3 regions of the Cupriavidus sp. HPC(L) genome follow, and region 3 is predicted to be linked to each of the others. Evidence: predicted binding sites of a transcription regulator. Region 3 holds the regulator's gene; each other region holds the start of a gene.
What was found. The regulator HrcA, encoded in region 3, represses chaperone genes, less so after heat shock. The targets are predictions, from matches to a motif close to TTAGCACTCNNNNNNNNNGAGTGCTAA.

Region 1 (5,724 bases), on a different contig from region 3:
GACGGTCTGCGTCGAGGCCGGGCTCGGGCTGGACGCGGCGCTGATGCGGGTCGCCGGCGAGCTGTCGCTGCGCTGCCCGGTGCTGGCCAACGAACTCGAGCTGATGCTGCTGGAGATGCGCTCTGGCTTCTCGAAGGAGAAGGCGCTGTCCAACCTCGCGCTGCGTACCGGCGTCGACGACGTCGAGAGCTTCGCCGCGATGCTGGTGCAGGCCGACCGTTTCGGCACCAGCCTCGGCGAATCGCTGCGGGTGCTGTCCGACATGCTGCGCACCAAGCGGCGGATGCTGGCCGAGGAACAGGCGGCCAAGATCGCGCTGAAGCTGCTGTTCCCGCTGATCTTCCTGATCTTCCCCTCGCTGCTGGTGGTGCTGCTGGGACCGGCTTTCATCCAGATTGTGCGGGTGCTGCTGCCGACGATGACCGGACAGGGTGGCTGACCCGCAAGTCCCTCGGCTGCCCGCCATCACACCCAGGCAAAGCGGACAGCCTTCGCCCGGATTCGTCCGGGCTTTTTTTCGCTGGCGCGTCCGTTCGCCGTGCCGGTCCGCCATGTCCGCACTTGACCGTCCCCGCTGCATGCTGAACACTCCGATGGCACAGGCCCGTCTGGAGGCCAGCTGGAGGCGGCATGAAGCTACGCGTTCTGAGCGATCTGCATCTGGAACACCATACCCCCGAGTCGGTCCCCGACTGCAATGCCGACGTGGTCGTGCTGGCCGGCGACATCGCCAACGGCCGCGACGGCATCGACTGGGCGGCCCGTCATCTGCGCGGGCCGATCGTCTATGTGCCCGGCAACCACGAGTACTACGACAGCACCTTCACGCGGGTCGATGCGCAACTGGCCGCCGCCGCGGCCGCGCATCCGCAGGTGCATCTGCTGACCGCCGGCGTGGCGGTGTTCGAACTGCCGGGCGAGGCGCCGGTCCGCGTGCTCGGCACGACCTGGTGGGCCGACTACGCGCTGTTCGGCCGCGAGCGCATCGACGACGCGATGCAGGCCTGCGCCAAGGTGATGCTCGACCATCGGCTGATCTCGGTGGAAGCAGACACCGATGATGGTGAAGGTGGCCTGCGGCGCTTCACGCCGGCCGATGCCCTGGCTCGGCACCGGGCCGAGTCGGCATGGCTGGCCGCCGAGCTGGAAACGCCGTTCGACGGCGCGACCGTGGTGGTCACCCACCATGCGCCGGACCTGGGCAGCCTCGACCCCCGCTATGCGCACGATCTCGCGTCGGCCGGCTTCATCTCGCGCCGGCCCGATCTGGTCCAGCGCGCCGACCTGTGGATCCACGGCCATACCCACACCAGCTTCGACTACCGCGTCGACGGGGCCCGCGTCGTCTGCAACCCGCGCGGCTATGTGCGGCGCGGCGACGGGGCGCTGGAGAACGCGAAGTTCGATTGGGGGTATGTGGTCGAGGTGTGAGCGCTGTCCCTTCCTCCCTTGGTTTTGCTCCCCTTCTCCCGCCCAGCGGGAGAGAGGTTGGGGGAGAGGGAAACGACCGTGGCATTGCCGAAACGGCTCGCTATTGCGACCGCCGCTTGCCCTCTCCCCCGCCCCTCTTCCGCAAGCGGGAGAGGCGAGAAAAACGGCGCGAGACGATCGACACGAGCCCAAAACAAAAAACCCCCACGGGCTTGCACCCGTGGGGGTTTCGACTGAGGCGACGACTCACGCCGTCTCGGCAGTCAGGGCAGTCGGCCGAAGCCGACGGCCGGCGTGATTACATCATGCCGTCCATGCCGCCCATGCCACCCATGCCGCCCGGCATTGCCGGCGCCGACTCTTCCTTCGGCGTTTCGGCGATCGCGCAGTCGGTGGTCAGCATCAGCGATGCGACCGAAGCGGCGTTCTGCAGCGCGGTGCGGGTCACCTTGGTCGGATCCAGCACGCCCATCTCGACCAGGTCGCCGTACTCGCCGCTGGCGGCGTTGTAGCCGAAGTTGCCGTTGCCCTCGATGACCTTGGCCACGACGACCGAGGCTTCTTCGCCGGCGTTCAGCACGATCTGGCGCAGCGGCTCTTCCATCGCGCGCAGCACGATCTTGATGCCGGCGTTCTGGTCGGGGTTCTCGCCGGTCAGGCTCGAGATCGCAGCGCGGGCACGCAGCAGGGCCACGCCGCCGCCCGGGACGATGCCTTCTTCAACGGCAGCGCGGGTGGCGTGCAGCGCGTCTTCGACGCGTGCCTTCTTTTCCTTCATTTCGACTTCGGTGGCGGCACCAACCTTGATCACCGCAACACCGCCGGCCAGCTTGGCCACGCGCTCTTGCAGCTTCTCGCGGTCGTAGTCCGAGGTCGCTTCCTCGATCTGGGCGCGGATCTGCTTGACACGGCCTTCGATCGCGGCGGCGTCACCGGCACCGTCGATGATGATGGTGTTTTCCTTGCCGATCTCGACACGCTTGGCTTGACCCAGGTCTTGCAGCGTGGCCTTTTCCAGCGTCAGGCCGACTTCCTCGGCGATCACGGTGCCGCCGGTCAGGATGGCGATGTCTTCCAGCATGGCCTTGCGGCGGTCGCCGAAGCCAGGCGCCTTGACGGCGGCGGTCTTCAGGATGCCACGGATGTTGTTGACCACCAGGGTCGCCAGCGCTTCGCCTTCGACGTCTTCGGCGATGATCAGCAGCGGACGGCTCGACTTGGCCACTTGCTCCAGCACCGGCAGCAGGTCGCGGATGTTCGAGATCTTCTTGTCGAACAGCAGCACGAACGGGTTGTCGAGCTGGACGACTTGCTTGTCCGGGTTGTTGATGAAGTACGGCGACAGGTAGCCGCGGTCGAACTGCATGCCCTCGACGACTTCCAGCTCGTCGGCCAGCGACTTGCCGTCTTCGACGGTGATCACGCCTTCCTTGCCGACCTTGTCCATCGCTTCGGCGATCAGCTTGCCGATCACTTCGTCGCTGTTGGCCGAGATCGCGCCAACCTGGGCGATTTCCTTGCTGGTCGTGGTCGGCTTGCTCAGCTTCTTCAGCTCTTCCACGGCGGCGCCCACGGCCTTGTCGATGCCGCGCTTCAGATCCATCGGGTTCATGCCGGCGGCAACGTACTTCATGCCTTCGCGCACGATCGACTGGGCCAGCACGGTCGCGGTGGTGGTACCGTCACCGGCGTTGTCGCTGGTCTTGGAAGCGACTTCCTTGACCATCTGGGCGCCCATGTTCTGCAGCTTGTCCTTCAGCTCGATTTCCTTGGCGACCGACACGCCGTCCTTGGTCACGGTCGGGCCGCCGAAGCTGCGCTCGAGCACCACGTTGCGGCCCTTCGGACCCAGGGTCACCTTGACCGCGTTGGCCAGGATGTTCACGCCTTCGACCATCTTGTGGCGAGCGCTGTCGCCGAACACTACGTCTTTAGCTGCCATGTTCTAGATCTCCAGAATTCTGTACGGGAAAAGTCCCGGGCGCGATCGCCGCAGCGGCGAAACCGTGCGCCCCGGGGGTTCCGGACGCGCGGCGCCCGGACAGCGACATCACTTGTTGATGACCGCCATGATGTCTTCTTCGCGCATGACCAGCAGTTCCTGGCCATCCACCTTCACGGTCTGGCCGGCGTACTTGCCGAACAGCACGCGGTCACCCACCTTGACGTCGAGGGCGATCGACGCGCCCTTGTCATCCTTCTTGCCCGGGCCGATGGCCAGCACTTCGCCCTGATCGGGCTTCTCGGCAGCATTGTCGGGAATCACGATGCCGGAAGCGGTCTTGGTTTCGTTGTCCAGACGCTTGACGATCACGCGGTCGTGCAAAGGACGCAGATTCATACGGACTCCTTAGTACAAGTGAGCATTTATTTGCAAAGTGGCCGCCGCGGGACTGCGGAGGCCCTTGAAATCGGACGCCGGATGGAGATTACAGCACGCTGTTAGCACTCGCACCCGGCGAGTGCTAATTATAGGGACGGGGTTTCGGGTTTTCAAGACGAGGCCTGAATACGGGTTTACCCGCACAAAAGCAGCGAATTTGCCCCGGGCCCGCGCGGTGCAAGGCCCGGCGGGCATTGTCTCTTATATTGTGCGGCCCGGTTTTTTCAGGCGAATGTCGCCAGCGGGTGCCAACGAGGCGGGTTCAGACCCCGCCCCGCAGTTGCGGCAGCACCGTCTGCGCGCAGGCGTCGAGCCAGGCCTGCTGGTTGCCGCAGACGTTGTGCAGGAAGACCGCGTCGGCGCCCATCGCCAGGTCTTCGGCAAGCCATGCGGCCTGCTGCGCGGCGTCGCAGGAGATCCGGACCGCGCGCTCGATGTCGTCCGGCGACACCGTGCGGGCGCGGGCATCGAACTCGGCCGGGGTCGCCAGGTTCGCCGCGGTCTCGCTGTCGAACACATTGGTGCGCCACTGCTCGTAGGCCATGCGGCGCGCGGCCTCGTCGCCCTGCGTGGGGTCGGCGTAGGCGATCTTGGCCTGGATATGCACGGGTTTGCCTCCGCCGCCGCCCTCGCGGAAGGCGTCAATGACCGCGCGCATGGTCTCGCGCGGCCCCGAGATCGTGATCAGGCCGTCGGCCCACTGTCCCGCCCAGCGCGCGGTCTGCTCGGTCAGCGCGGCGGCGAAGATCGGCGGCGGACGCTGCGGCAGCGTGTACAGCCGGGCGCGATCGACGACGATTCTGCCCCGGTGCGTCACCTCCTCGCCGCGCCACAGCGCGCGCATCACGTCCACCGACTCGGACAGCATCGCCTGCCGCTCGGGCTTGGGCGGCCACGGCCGGCCGGTGATGTGTTCGTTCAGCGCCTCGCCGGTGCCGAGCGCGATCCAGAAGCGGCCCGGGAACATCGCCTCCAGCGTCGCGGCGGCCTGGGCGACCACGGCCGGGTGGTAGCGCCCGAACGGACAGGCGACCACGCCCGTCGGCAGGTCGACGGTCGCCATCGCGGCGCCGAGCCAGGACCAGGAATGGCCGCTCTCCCCTTGCCGCTCGCTCCACGGATGGAAGTGGTCGGAGCTGCTGAGCGCGGTAAAACCGGCCAGCTGCGCGGCGCGCGCATAGCGCAGCAGGTCGCCCGGCGAGAACTGTTCGTGCGAGGCGTGATAGCCGATCAAGGGCATGGCGGACTCCTGGGCGAAATGGGGATCGGGTGCGGCGCGGTCAGCCGGACGCCGCGGACACCGAGGCCGGGACCGGATAGGCCAGCGTGGTCATCAGCGCGAGCGCGGCCTGGCGCGAATCGAGCCGGGTGTGCTGCACGACGATCGGCACATCGGACTCGATCACGCTGGCGTAGTCGGTGTCCTCGGGGATCGGCTCGGGGTCGCGCAGATCGTTGAAGCGCAGATGCAAGGTGCGGCGCGCCGGCACCGTGAGCCGGTACGGACCGACGGGTTCGCGGTCCGCATAGAAGATCGTCACCGTGACATGGGCCGGGGCATCGCCGGTATTGAGCAGGCAGGCCGCTTCATGGCTGTTCAATTGCCTGCTGGCGGCCGGGTCGGTCGGCGGCAGATAGCCTTCCGCAATGACCCAGCGCCGTTGTCCGATCGCTTCCATCGCGTTTCTCCCTGGTTGTCGCTGTCTTTGCCGAACTGATGCTGCCGATCACGGCCCGAAGCACGGCCGCTGCCGCAGCCATCGGTATCCGTAGGCGCGCAGCTTCAGCGTATGCGCGGTCTGCGGCGGCGGGTACGGGCCATCGACCAGCATGTCGCGCAGCTCGCCGACCTCGACCTCGGGCAGCTTCACCTCGACGTCCTTGTCCGACAGATTGGCGAACGTGAACAC
Region 2 (5,724 bases), on a different contig from region 3:
ATGTCGCCTACGCGCGCTTCCAGCTGGACCAGGCGCTGCGCGCGGAGCTCGACGCGACCCGGCTGAAGCTGACCGAGCGCAAGGTGGTCGAACGCGCCAAGGGCCTGCTGATGCAGGCGCGCGGCCTCAGCGAGGACGAGGCCTACAAGCGGCTGCGCACCATGGCGATGGAGCGCGGCATCAAGCTGGTCGACGCCGCCCAGCGCGTGATCGACGTGATGGGCTAGGGCCCTCGCGCTTTTTTTGGAGTCTTGCATGCCCCCTCGCCCCAGTCCCGCCAAAGTCCGGCGCCCGGCCGTCGTTGCCGATGCATTCGGGTGCAGCGCCGACGCGCCACCCGCCAGCCAGGGTCGCGGCCGCGCGCGGACGAACCTGAGCGGATCCGCCTTGATGACGCTGGTCGATCCGATGGTGCGCGCGGGCGCCTGGGCGGCAGGCTCGGACGCGCCGGAGAAGACCGAGGTCCGGATCGGCTTCATCCCGCTGACCGACTGCGCCTCGATCGTGATGGCCGCCGCGCTGGGGCTGGACCGCAAGCACGGCATCCGCATCACGCCGGCCAGGGAGGCCTCGTGGGCCGGCGTGCGCGACAAGCTGGTCAACGGCGAGCTCGACGCCGCGCACGTGCTGTACGGGCTCATCTACGGCGTGCAGCTGGGCATCGGCGGACCAAGGAAGGACATGGCGGTCCTGATGAACCTGAACCACAACGGCCAGGCGATCTCGCTGTCGACGAAGTTGGCCGACAAGGGCGTCCGGGACGGCGCCAGCCTGCGCGCCTACATGACGCGGGAAAAGCGCGAATACACCTTCGCGCAGACCTTCCCCACCGGCACGCATGCGATGTGGCTGTACTACTGGCTCGCGGCCCACGGCATCGATCCGATGCGGGAGGCGCGCGCGATCACCGTGCCGCCGCCGCAAATGGTGGCCAATATGCGGCTCGGCCAGATGGACGGCTTCTGCGCCGGCGAACCGTGGCACGCGCGCGCGATCGCCGACGGCATCGGCTTCACCGCCGAGACCACGCAGGGCATCTGGCGCGACCATCCCGAGAAGACGCTGGGCACCACGGCCGAATTCGTGCAGAAGTATCCGAACACGGCGCGCGCGATGGTGGCCGCGGTGCTGGAGGCATCGCGCTTCATCGACGCGTCGGCGTCGAATCGCCGCAGGACGGCCGAGACCATCGCCGCGCCATCCTGTGTCGACACCGACATGGAGCTGATCCTCGACCGCATGCTGGGCCGTTATGCCAACGGGCTGGGCAGGACCTGGGACGACCCCGATGCGATGCATTTCCATCGGGACGGCGAGGCGAACTATCCCTACCTGTCGGACGGCATGTGGTTCCTGACGCAGCACAAGCGTTGGGGATTGCTGAAGGAGCATCCTGACTATCTGGCGGTGGCCCGCCAGGTCAATCGGCTCGACGTCTACCGGCAGGCCGCCACGGCCGCGCAGGTACCGCTGCCGGCCAGCGAATTCCGCACGGCGAGGCTGATGGACGGCGTGATCTGGGACGCCACGCGCGACCCGAAGGCTTATGCCGACGGCTTCGCGATCAAGGCCTGAATGGCGCTGGCCGGCCGCCGCGCGGGCCGTCTGGCGTATCGCGCTATCATCGACCGATACGTACCCCCTGCTGCACCCCCGCTGCCCCGCTCTCACCGTACAGCATCACCGCACCGCCATGTCCGCTGACCGCCTCCACACTCTGCCCGCCTTCTCTGCGGCCCCCTATATCAAGGAAATCGGCCGCGGCGTCGCCGGCGCCCGTGCGCTGCCGCGCGACGATGCGCGCCTGCTGTTCGACGCGATGCTGTCCGGACGCGTCTCCGACCTCGAACTCGGCGCCGTGCTGATGGCGTACCGGATCAAGGGCGAGGCGCCGCACGAGCTGGCCGGCATGCTGGAGGCCGCGCATGCGCACTGCCTGCCGCTGCCGGCGCCGGAGCGTCAGGTGGTGGTCATCCCGAGCTACAACGGCGCGCGCAAGCAGCCCAATCTGGTACCGCTGCTGGCGCTGCTGCTCGCGCGGGAGGGTATCCCGGTGCTGGTGCATGGCACGCGCGAGTTCAATCAGCGCGTCACCAGCATCATGCTGTTCGAGGCCCTGGGGATCGCGCCGTGCGCGACGGTCGACGAAGCCGCGCGACGGCTCGCGCAGCCGGGCGGCGGCGATACCGATCCAGGCCCGCTGGCGGTGCTGCCGATCGACGTGCTGTCGCCGGCCCTGTCGGCGCTGCTCGACAAGCGCACCGTGATCGGGCTGCGCAATTCCTCGCACACGATCGTCAAGATGCTGCAGCCGGTCGGCGCGCACACGCCTGCCGAGGCGCTGCGGCTGTACAGCTACACGCACCCCGAATACCGCGAGACGCTGACCGATTACTTCTCGCACGAGCCGGCCAACGTGCTGCTGGCGCGCGGCACCGAGGGCGAGGTCGTGGCCGACGCCCGCCGCGGCAGCCGCATCGACTGGCTGCACGACGGCCATCAGCGCACGCTGGTGGACCCGATGTCGGGCTCGGTCGCCGACGTGCCGGCGCTGCCGCCGGGCACCGACGTGGCGTTGACGGCCGCGTGGATCCGCCAGGTGCTGGCGGGGGCCGTGCCGGTGCCCGCCCCGATCGCGACGCAGATCGAGACGATCCGCGGTTGCCTGCGCGACAGCGCGCGGGTCAGCTGGGTCAGTCCGCTGTAGCGACTTGGGTACGCACCACTCGATCCTTGCTCCCCTCTCCCGTCCGCGGGGGAGCGGGATCGGGGAAGAGGGCAAAGGCGCAACCATGGCGGACGGCGGCGGCATAGCGACTGCCTTTCTCTCTCCCCAGCCCCTCTCCCGCAAGCGGGAGAGGAGAGCCATCAAGCGTGGGCCAGGAGTACCCTCATGTCATTGGCTCTGTCAAACCCGCCGCGGCGGCAGCGGAATCCGCTCGGTCTCGCCCGGTACGTGCGGGAACTCGTCGTTCTCCCAGCGCCGCGCCGCCTCTTCGATCGCCTCGCGGGTGCTGGCGACAAAATTCCAGAAGATATGCCGCCGGCCGTCGACCGGTTCTCCGCCGAGCAGCATCAGCCGGGACGGCTCCAGCGCCGTGACGGTCGCCTCGGCGCCGGGCGTCAGCACCGCCAGGTGCTCGGCCGGCAGCGCGATGCCGTCGATCGCAGCGGCGCCATCGACCAGATAGAGGCCGCGCTGCTCGTGCTCGGGCGGAATCGCCAGGCTGGCGCCGGCGTCGAGCTCCAGCGCGGCGTACAGCGTGCGGCTGAACACCTGCACCGGCGAGCGTGCGCCGAAGGCGTCGCCGGCGATCACGGTGATGCGCGCGCCGCCGTGGACAAGCCGCGGCAGCGTGTCGGCCGGATGGTGGAAGAACGACGGTGCGACCGTCTCGTGCTCGCGCGGCAGCGCGACCCAGGTCTGGATGCCGTGCAGCCGCGGGCCGGCGTCGCGGGCGGCCTGCGGCGAGCGCTCCGAATGGACGATGCCGCTGCCCGCGGTCATCCAGTTGACGTCGCCGGGCCGGATGGTCTGTTCGCTGCCGACGCTGTCGCGATGGACGATTTCGCCTTCGAACAGATAGGTGACGGTGGCCAGCCCAATATGGGGATGAGGGCGCACATCCATGCCTTTGCCGGGCTCCAGTTGAACCGGACCCATGTGGTCGAAGAAGATGAATGGCCCGACGGTTTGCGCGGCGGCGGAGGGCAGCACCCGCCGCACCGAGAAGTCGCCGATATCTCTTACATGCGGTTTCAACAAATGTTCAATGGCGGACATGGCAGACACTCCAAGGGCGTGGCGGATCGACGCAATGCTGGCAAGTGTAGCCTTTGCGGCCCGATGGCATGGTCCCTGCAGCAGAACCGGCACGGGCGCCGGCCCTCTAATGAACTTGTGTCCGTCTTCGCAGCGATTTCCGGGCGACTTCCTGGCAACCTGGAGCGCTATGGAATTTTTCCTCCGATATTCTGGAACTATCGTAGCGGACCGGACTCCAATTAGCACTCACCCGGCTGGAGTGCTAATATGCGTTGCATTGCAGTGTGGGAAGCGCCGGCCACGACGCCGTCGATGCTTCCGACACGCGGGCACGCCGCCCGCCGGATGCGAAAGGAGCCCTGAGTGAACGCAGTCCTGTCTGCCGATTCGATCACCATGAACAACACCCTGCCGATGGTGCCGCAGCGCGCCAACAGCATGGCCCTGACCCTGCCCGCCGGGCTGGGCAATCTCGACAGCTATATCCAGGCTGTCCACCGTATTCCGATGCTCACCGCCGAGGAGGAGCAGCGGCTCGCGCGCGAGCTGCGCGATCACGACTCGGTCGAGGCGGCCCGCCGCCTGGTGATGTCGCACCTGCGTCTGGTGGTGTCGATCGCCCGCCAGTATCTGGGCTATGGCCTGCCGCACGCGGACCTGATCCAGGAAGGCAATATCGGCCTGATGAAGGCCGTCAAGCGCTTCGACCCGGACCAGGGCGTGCGCCTGGTGTCGTACGCGATCCACTGGATCAAGGCGGAGATCCACGAGTACGTGCTGCGCAACTGGCGCATGGTCAAGGTCGCGACGACCAAGGCCCAGCGCAAGCTGTTCTTCAACCTGCGCAGCCACAAGCAAGGCGCCCATACCTTCACGCCGGACGAGATCGACGCGGTCGCCCGCGAGCTGAACGTCAAGCCGGAAGAAGTGATGGAGATGGAAACCCGCTTGTCGGGCGGCGATCTGGCGCTGGAAGGCCAGGTCGACGACGGCGAGGAGGAGTTTGCGCCAATCGCCTATCTGGCCGACAACCACAACGAGCCGACGCGCGTGCTCGAGGCCAAGCGCCAGGACCGGATGCAGGTCGAGGGCCTGGAACAGGCGCTGACCAAGCTTGATCCCCGCAGCCGCCGCATCATCGAGGCGCGCTGGCTGCAGGTCAACGACGACGGCTCGGGCGGCGCCACGCTGCACGAACTGGCCGACGAGTTCGGCGTGTCGGCCGAGCGCATCCGGCAGATCGAGTCCGCCGCGATGAAGAAGATGAAGGGCGCGCTGCAGGCCTTCGCCTGATCGGCGCCGCCCGCTGGCCATCAACCGAAAGCCGTAAGCCAGCCGCTGGCTCCCCGCATGCACGGGGGTGACGGCGGCGACAAGGGCCGGGTTCCGCAAGGACCCGGCCCTTTTCTTTTGCCGCTCCGGCGCCGCACCGCACATGGGCGTGCCCCCTCCGACTCGGGGTTTGCCCGCATCCCGCGGCCGTGATGTTGACAATCACGCGGCCGTGATCTACAAATCCGTACACAACTACAAACGATTTTGTAGACAATTCTGTCTACAAAACAAATCCTGAGAGCGGATTCCCGATCTTTCGATCTACACCGCCCATCCGGCGCCTTCCGCGCGCCTACCACCGCATGGCATCGCCTTGAGGAGACAAGCATGATGCACACCACCGCGCCTGCCGCCGCCGAGCTGCAGGACAGCGCGTCCGTCCACCATGGCAACGTGCTGATCAAGCCATCGTATGACGAACGGCTGACCAACGAAGACCTGGCGCCGCTGAAGAAGCAGACCTGGAGCACCTACAACATCTTCGCGTTCTGGATGTCGGACGTGCACAGCGTCGGCGGCTACATCACGGCCGGCAGCCTGTTCGCGCTGGGCCTGACCAGCTGGCAGGTGCTGGTCGCGCTGCTGGTCGGCATCGTCATCGTGCAGTTCTTCTGCAATCTGGT
Region 3 (5,724 bases):
CGCGGACAGCACCGCGCCGTCGGCTTCGGACAGCCCGTCGAGCGCGGCGCGGCCGCCCTCGAGCAGATTGGCCGCGTGCGACAGCCGCTTGTGCTCGGCCTGGATCGCCTCCCATTCATCGGGCTGCGGCGCCAGCTTGTCGAGCTCGCCGACCTGCCATTCGAGCCGCTCGCGTTCGAGCTGCATCTCGCGCGACTGCTGTTCGACCGCTTCGCGCTGCCGCACGCAGGCGCGCCAGGTGCGCCAGGCCTCGGCGACCGCGGCCGACTGCGCGGTCAGGCCGGCATGCGCGTCGAGCAGCAGACGCTGCGCGTCCGGCCGCAGCAGCAGCTGATGCGCGTGCTGCCCGTGAATGTCGACCAGCTGGTCGCCGACCTCGCGCAGCTGCGCCAGCGTGGCCGCGTTGCCGTTGATGAAGGCCTTGCTGCGGCCGTTGGCATCGACGACGCGGCGCAGCAGCACGTTGCCGTCGTCCTCGGCCAGCGCCTGCTCGTTGAGCCAGGCGTCCAGCGCGGGGTGCGTGGAGAAGGTGGCGCTGACGCTGGCGCGCGCCGCGCCCTCGCGCACCACGCCGGCATCGGCGCGCTCGCCGAGCACCAGCGCCAGCGCATCGATCAGGATCGACTTGCCGGCACCGGTCTCGCCGGTGAACACGGTGAAGCCGGCGGAAAAGTCGAGGTCGAGCGTATCGACAATGACGAAATCGCGGATGGACAGGCTGCGCAGCATCTTCGGAGACGGAGGGCGGCGATGACTAGGGGAGGGATCGGGACCGGCTGGGGCGGGCGGCAAACGATGCGGGACGCTTGCGCTCAGAGCCGGTTGTCTTCGGTCGGGTACTCGTGCCAGTGCAGCTTCTTGCGCAGCGTCGCGTAGTAGTTGTAGCCGACCGGGTGCAGCAGGTTGATGGTCTTGGCCGAGCGGCGCACCACGATGCGGTCGCCCGGCAGCAGCGAGGTCAGCGACTGCATGTCGAAGTTGACGCTGGCATCGCGCGCGGTGGCGACCTCGATCGACACCTCGGCGTCGTGCGGCAGCACGATCGGCCGGTTCGACAGCGCATGCGGGGCGATCGGCACCAGCACCAGTCCCGACAGCGTCGGATGCAGGATCGGCCCGCCGGCCGACAGCGCATAGGCGGTCGATCCGGTCGGCGTCGACACGATCAGGCCGTCCGAACGCTGGTTGTACATGAAGTAGCCATCCACCGAGACCGCCAGCTCGACCATGCCGGAGATGCCCGAACGATTGACCACCACGTCGTTCAGGGCCAGCGCGGAGAAGATCACGCCCTCGTCGCGGATCACGCGCGATTCGAGCAGCATGCGGTTCTCGGGCTCGTAGTGGCCGCTGAGCATGGCCGGCAGCACCGATTGCACATCCTCCAGCGGGATGTCGGTCATGAAGCCGAGGCGGCCATGGTTGACGCCGATCAGCGGCACCGAGAAGCCGGCCAGCTGGCGCGCGATGCCGAGCAGCGTGCCGTCGCCGCCGAGCACCACCGCGACGTCGGCCTCGCGGCCGATCTCCTCGGCGGACAGCGCCGGGTAGTCCGTCAGGCCGGTCGCCAGCGCGGTCTCGCGTTCGAACACCACGTCCTGGCCGTTGCGCAGGATGCAGGCCGCCAGTTCCTCGAGCGGACCTTCGATGCCCGCGGTCGAATACCTGCCGACCAGGGCGACCGTGCGAAAGGGCGCGTGCGCGGCGCCGGACTTGGGGTGTGCAGACATGCCCGGATTAGACCATACCGCCATGACCATTGTCAGCACGGCCCGGGGGGCGAGTGCCAGAGCGAGCCCCACCGCGCAAAACTTGCGTAAAATCGGGACACCATGGACGAACGAGCGAAAACCCTTCTCAAGACCCTGATCGAGCGCTACATCGCCGAAGGGCAGCCGGTCGGCTCGCGTACGCTGTCGAAGTACTCGGGACTGGACCTGTCGCCGGCGACCATCCGCAACGTGATGTCGGACCTGGAAGAGATGGGCTTCATCGCCAGCCCGCACACGTCGGCGGGGCGCATCCCGACCCCGCGCGGCTACCGGTTGTTCGTCGATACCATGCTGACGGCCCAGCCGCTCGATACCCAGTTCGACCGCACCAAGCTGGCCGGTCTGATCCAGGGCGAACTCGGCGCGCAGGAGCAGAGCCCGCAGCGCATGATCACGTCGGCCGCGCGCACGCTGTCGAACCTGTCGCAGTTCGCCGGCGTGGTGATGACCCCGCGCCGCGCGCAGGCCTTCCGGCAGATCGAATTCATGCGCCTGTCCGACAAGCGCATCCTGTTGATCATCGTGACCCCGGAAGGGGACGTGCAGAACCGCATCATCCAGACCGAGCTGCCCTACAGCGCGTCGCAGCTGGTCGAGGCGGCCAATTTCATCAACACCCATTACGCCGGCATGCGCTTCGACACCGTGCGCGAGCGGCTGCGCGACGAACTGAAGGCGCTGCGCATCGACATGTCGGAACTGATGCAGGCCGCGGTCGAGGCCGGCAGCAGCGCGATGGCCGACGAGGACGAGCAGGTCTATATCTCGGGCGAACGCAAGCTGCTCGAGGTCGAGGACCTGGCCTCGAGCATGGACAAGCTGCGCCGGCTGTTCGACGTGTTCGAGCACAAGACCAGCCTGCTGCAGCTGCTCGATGTGTCGAGCCACGCCGAGGGCGTGCAGATCTTCATCGGCGGCGAGAGCCGGCTGGTGCCGCTCGAGGACATGGCCGTGATCACCGCGCCGTACGAGGTCGACGGCCAGATCGTCGGCACGCTGGGCGTGATCGGCCCGACGCGGATGGCCTATGACCGGGTGATCCCGATCGTCGATATCACGGCGCGGCTGCTGTCGAGCGCGCTGAGCAGCCAGAACTGATGGCGGCCTGGGCGGGCCGCCACGCGCAGGGCGGCCTTCGTGCCCCGGCGATACCGGAATCCCTATGACCTTTACCGCAGAACCGGCCTACCGCCATGGGCAGGCGCCCCGCACGGCGATCCTGCTGATCAACCTGGGCACGCCGGACGAGCCGACCCCCAAGGCGGTCGGCCGCTACCTGAAACAGTTCCTGTCCGATCCGCGCGTGGTCGAGATTCCGCGCGCGGCCTGGTTGCCGGTGCTGTACGGGCTGATCCTGCCGCTGCGCTCGCGCGCGTCGGCGCTGAAGTACGAATCGATCTGGCTGCGCGAGGCGCACCGGACCGGCTCGCCGCTGCTGGTCCATACCGAGCGGCAGGCGCATGCGCTGCAGCAGCTGCTGGCGCAGCAGGGGCATGACGTGACGGTGGCCTGCGCGATGCGCTACGGCAACCCGTCGATCCCTTCGGTGATGGAGGCGCTGCGGCGCCAGGGCTGCGAGCGCATCCTGGCGCTGCCGATGTACCCGCAGTATTCCGGCACCACCACCGCGACCGCGTTTGACGAACTGTTTCGCGTGCTCGGCGAATGGCGCAATCAGCCCGAACTGCGGCTGGTCAAACATTTTCACGACCACCCGGCCTATCTGGGCGCGCTGCACCAGCAGGTCGGCGCCTACTGGGCCCAGCATGGGGCCCCGGATTTCGCGCGCGGCGACCGGCTGATCCTGTCCTTCCACGGCGTGCCGCGGCGCACGCTCGAGCTGGGCGATCCGTATCACTGCGAATGCCTGAAGACAGGCCGCATGCTGGGCGAGGCGCTGGGCCTGCAGCCCGGCCAGTACCAGGTCACGTTCCAGTCGCGCTTCGGCAAGGCAGAGTGGCTGCAGCCCTATACGGCGCCGACGCTGACCGAGCTGGGCAAGGTCGGCACCGCGCGGGTCGACGTATTCTGCCCGGGCTTTCCGGCCGACTGCATCGAGACGCTGGAGGAGATCGCGATGGAAGGACAGTCCGAATTCAAGGTCGCCGGCGGCAAGGAATTTCACTTCATTCCGTGCCTGAACGACGCGCCGTTCTGGATCACCGCGCTGTCGGAGATCGCGCTGCAGCATATGCAGGGCTGGCCGTTGCGCCTGCCGCATGCGCACGAACTGGAAGCGAGGCGCTCGCTGGCGCAGGCAAGGGGAGCCGCGGCATGAATCCGTCGTACGAGGACGATGCGCGGCAGCGGATCGACAAGTGGCTGTGGTGCGCGCGCTTCTTCAAGACCCGTTCGCTGGCGGCCGAGGCCGTCGAGCGGGGCCGGGTAGAGGTCAACGGGCAGCCATGCAAGAATTCGCGCGAGGTCAAGCCGGGCGACACCGTGCGCATCGACGCCCATCAGCAGCGCTGGGAGCTGGTGGTCAAGGGCATCGCCCCGGCCCGCGGGCCGGCGTCCGTGGCCCAGACGCTCTATGAGGAAACCGAGGAGAGCCGGACGCGGCGCGCCGCGGAGGCCGAGCGGCGGCGTCTCCATGTCGAGCCGGCGTCGCAACTGCAAGGGCGCCCGACCAAGCGGGACCGCCGCCGCATCGACGGCTTCAAAGGGTAAGCCGCTGCAATGTTCAGCGGGAGTACTGGATGATGTATTGGCGCAGCGCGGGATCGGCACCGCCGGCCACGCTGTCGCGTGGGGTCAGCCCATCGGAGAGCCAGACGAAGACGGTCAGCGCCGCCACGGAAAGAAGAACCAGCAGCGTGAACAGCGAGAACTTCGGAGAGAACTTCGGCGTTTTGTTGGACGGCTTCGGCAGCTTGCGCATGGCCTTACCCCGGCAGGAAGGACTGCAATAGGAGACGGCACCCCGGCAGTGTTGTCGTTTTTTTGGATTTATCTTAGAAGCTGCACTGCAGCAAAGCAATTTCACTTCTCGCAGCACTGGTTTAAGTTTGTAAGCTGATGTTTCGTTGCAGATGTCCATCCGCTCTTGAAATATCGGCTTGGCGCCACCAGTTGCCAGCTGAATTCCGATTGACCCCAGGCGGACCGCCCTGTGCGGCCGCAACTTGTTCTGAAACGGATCGACATGGAAGACCAGAAGCAAACGCCATCCAACACGCCGCCGACCTCGCCCGCCGACCAGGCCGCCGAAGCGCAAGCCGCGCAATCGGCCACGCCCAATCCATCGGCAGAGCCCGCCGCCGCCGCGGATGACGCGTCGCAGTTTGCCGCGCAGTTGGCGGAACAGGAAGCCAAGGCACGCGAGAACTACGACCTGTATCTGCGTGCCGTCGCCGAGTCCGAGAACATCCGGCGCCGCGCGCAGGAGGACGTGGCCAAGGCGCACAAGTTCGCCATCGAGAGCTTCGCCGAGCATCTGTTGCCGGTGATGGACAGCCTGCAGGCCGCGCTGGCCGATGGATCGGGCGATATCGGCAAGCTGCGCGAGGGCGTCGAACTGACCGCCAAGCAACTGGCCAGCGCCTTCGAGAAGGGCCGCATGGTCGAACTGAATCCGGTCGGCGAGAAGTTCGACCCGCATCGGCACCAGGCGATTTCGATGGTGCCGTCGGAGCAGGAACCGAACACGGTGGTGGCCGTGCTGCAGCGCGGCTATCTGATCGCGGACCGCGTGCTGCGGCCCGCATTGGTGACGGTGGCTGCGCCGAAGTAAGGGGCGGCGGGCAGACCGGCCTGCCACCGATGCGCAGCCACGCCCGGCGCCGTTTCGGCACCGGGCGTTCTCGTTTGTGGAGAAATGCGATGCCTTACCCGTTCGGCGCAGCGCCGGCGCCCCATACGGATCACCGCGCGTTCGAGGCCTTCGGCATGCGCGCGGTCGATCATGACACCATCGACGACGCGCTCGCGGCCGCCGGTGACGAGCTGGTCT

Region 1: the regulator HrcA is predicted to act here: its motif matches at 3,874-3,900, upstream of groES (co-chaperone GroES).
Region 2: the regulator HrcA is predicted to act here: its motif matches at 4,006-4,032, upstream of rpoH (RNA polymerase sigma factor RpoH).

What each region holds. Positions count from the first base shown of each region.
Region 1 is NZ_AMPR02000448.1:3,059-8,782, forward strand. It holds gene B551_RS22475 (type II secretion system F family protein) at 1-439, shown strand, start outside; gene B551_RS22480 (metallophosphoesterase) at 631-1,431, shown strand; gene groL (chaperonin GroEL) at 1,730-3,373, opposite strand; gene groES (co-chaperone GroES) at 3,482-3,772, opposite strand; gene B551_RS22495 (TIGR03885 family FMN-dependent LLM class oxidoreductase) at 4,077-5,054, opposite strand; gene B551_RS22500 (sensory rhodopsin transducer) at 5,095-5,493, opposite strand; gene B551_RS22505 (alpha-amylase family protein) at 5,542-5,724, opposite strand, start outside.
Region 2 is NZ_AMPR02000069.1:3,187-8,910, forward strand. It holds gene B551_RS05780 (ANTAR domain-containing response regulator) at 1-227, shown strand, start outside; gene B551_RS05785 (CmpA/NrtA family ABC transporter substrate-binding protein) at 256-1,575, shown strand; gene ybiB (DNA-binding protein YbiB) at 1,694-2,707, shown strand; gene B551_RS05795 (pirin family protein) at 2,909-3,784, opposite strand; gene rpoH (RNA polymerase sigma factor RpoH) at 4,163-5,059, shown strand; gene B551_RS05805 (NCS1 family nucleobase:cation symporter-1) at 5,429-5,724, shown strand, end outside.
Region 3 is NZ_AMPR02000093.1:3,057-8,780, reverse strand. It holds partial or broken gene recN (DNA repair protein RecN) at 1-729, opposite strand, end outside; gene B551_RS07165 (NAD kinase) at 813-1,730, opposite strand; gene hrcA (heat-inducible transcriptional repressor HrcA) at 1,833-2,870, shown strand; gene hemH (ferrochelatase) at 2,935-4,050, shown strand; gene B551_RS07150 (RNA-binding S4 domain-containing protein) at 4,047-4,442, shown strand; gene B551_RS07145 (hypothetical protein) at 4,456-4,653, opposite strand; gene grpE (nucleotide exchange factor GrpE) at 4,918-5,505, shown strand; gene B551_RS07135 (co-chaperone YbbN) at 5,595-5,724, shown strand, end outside.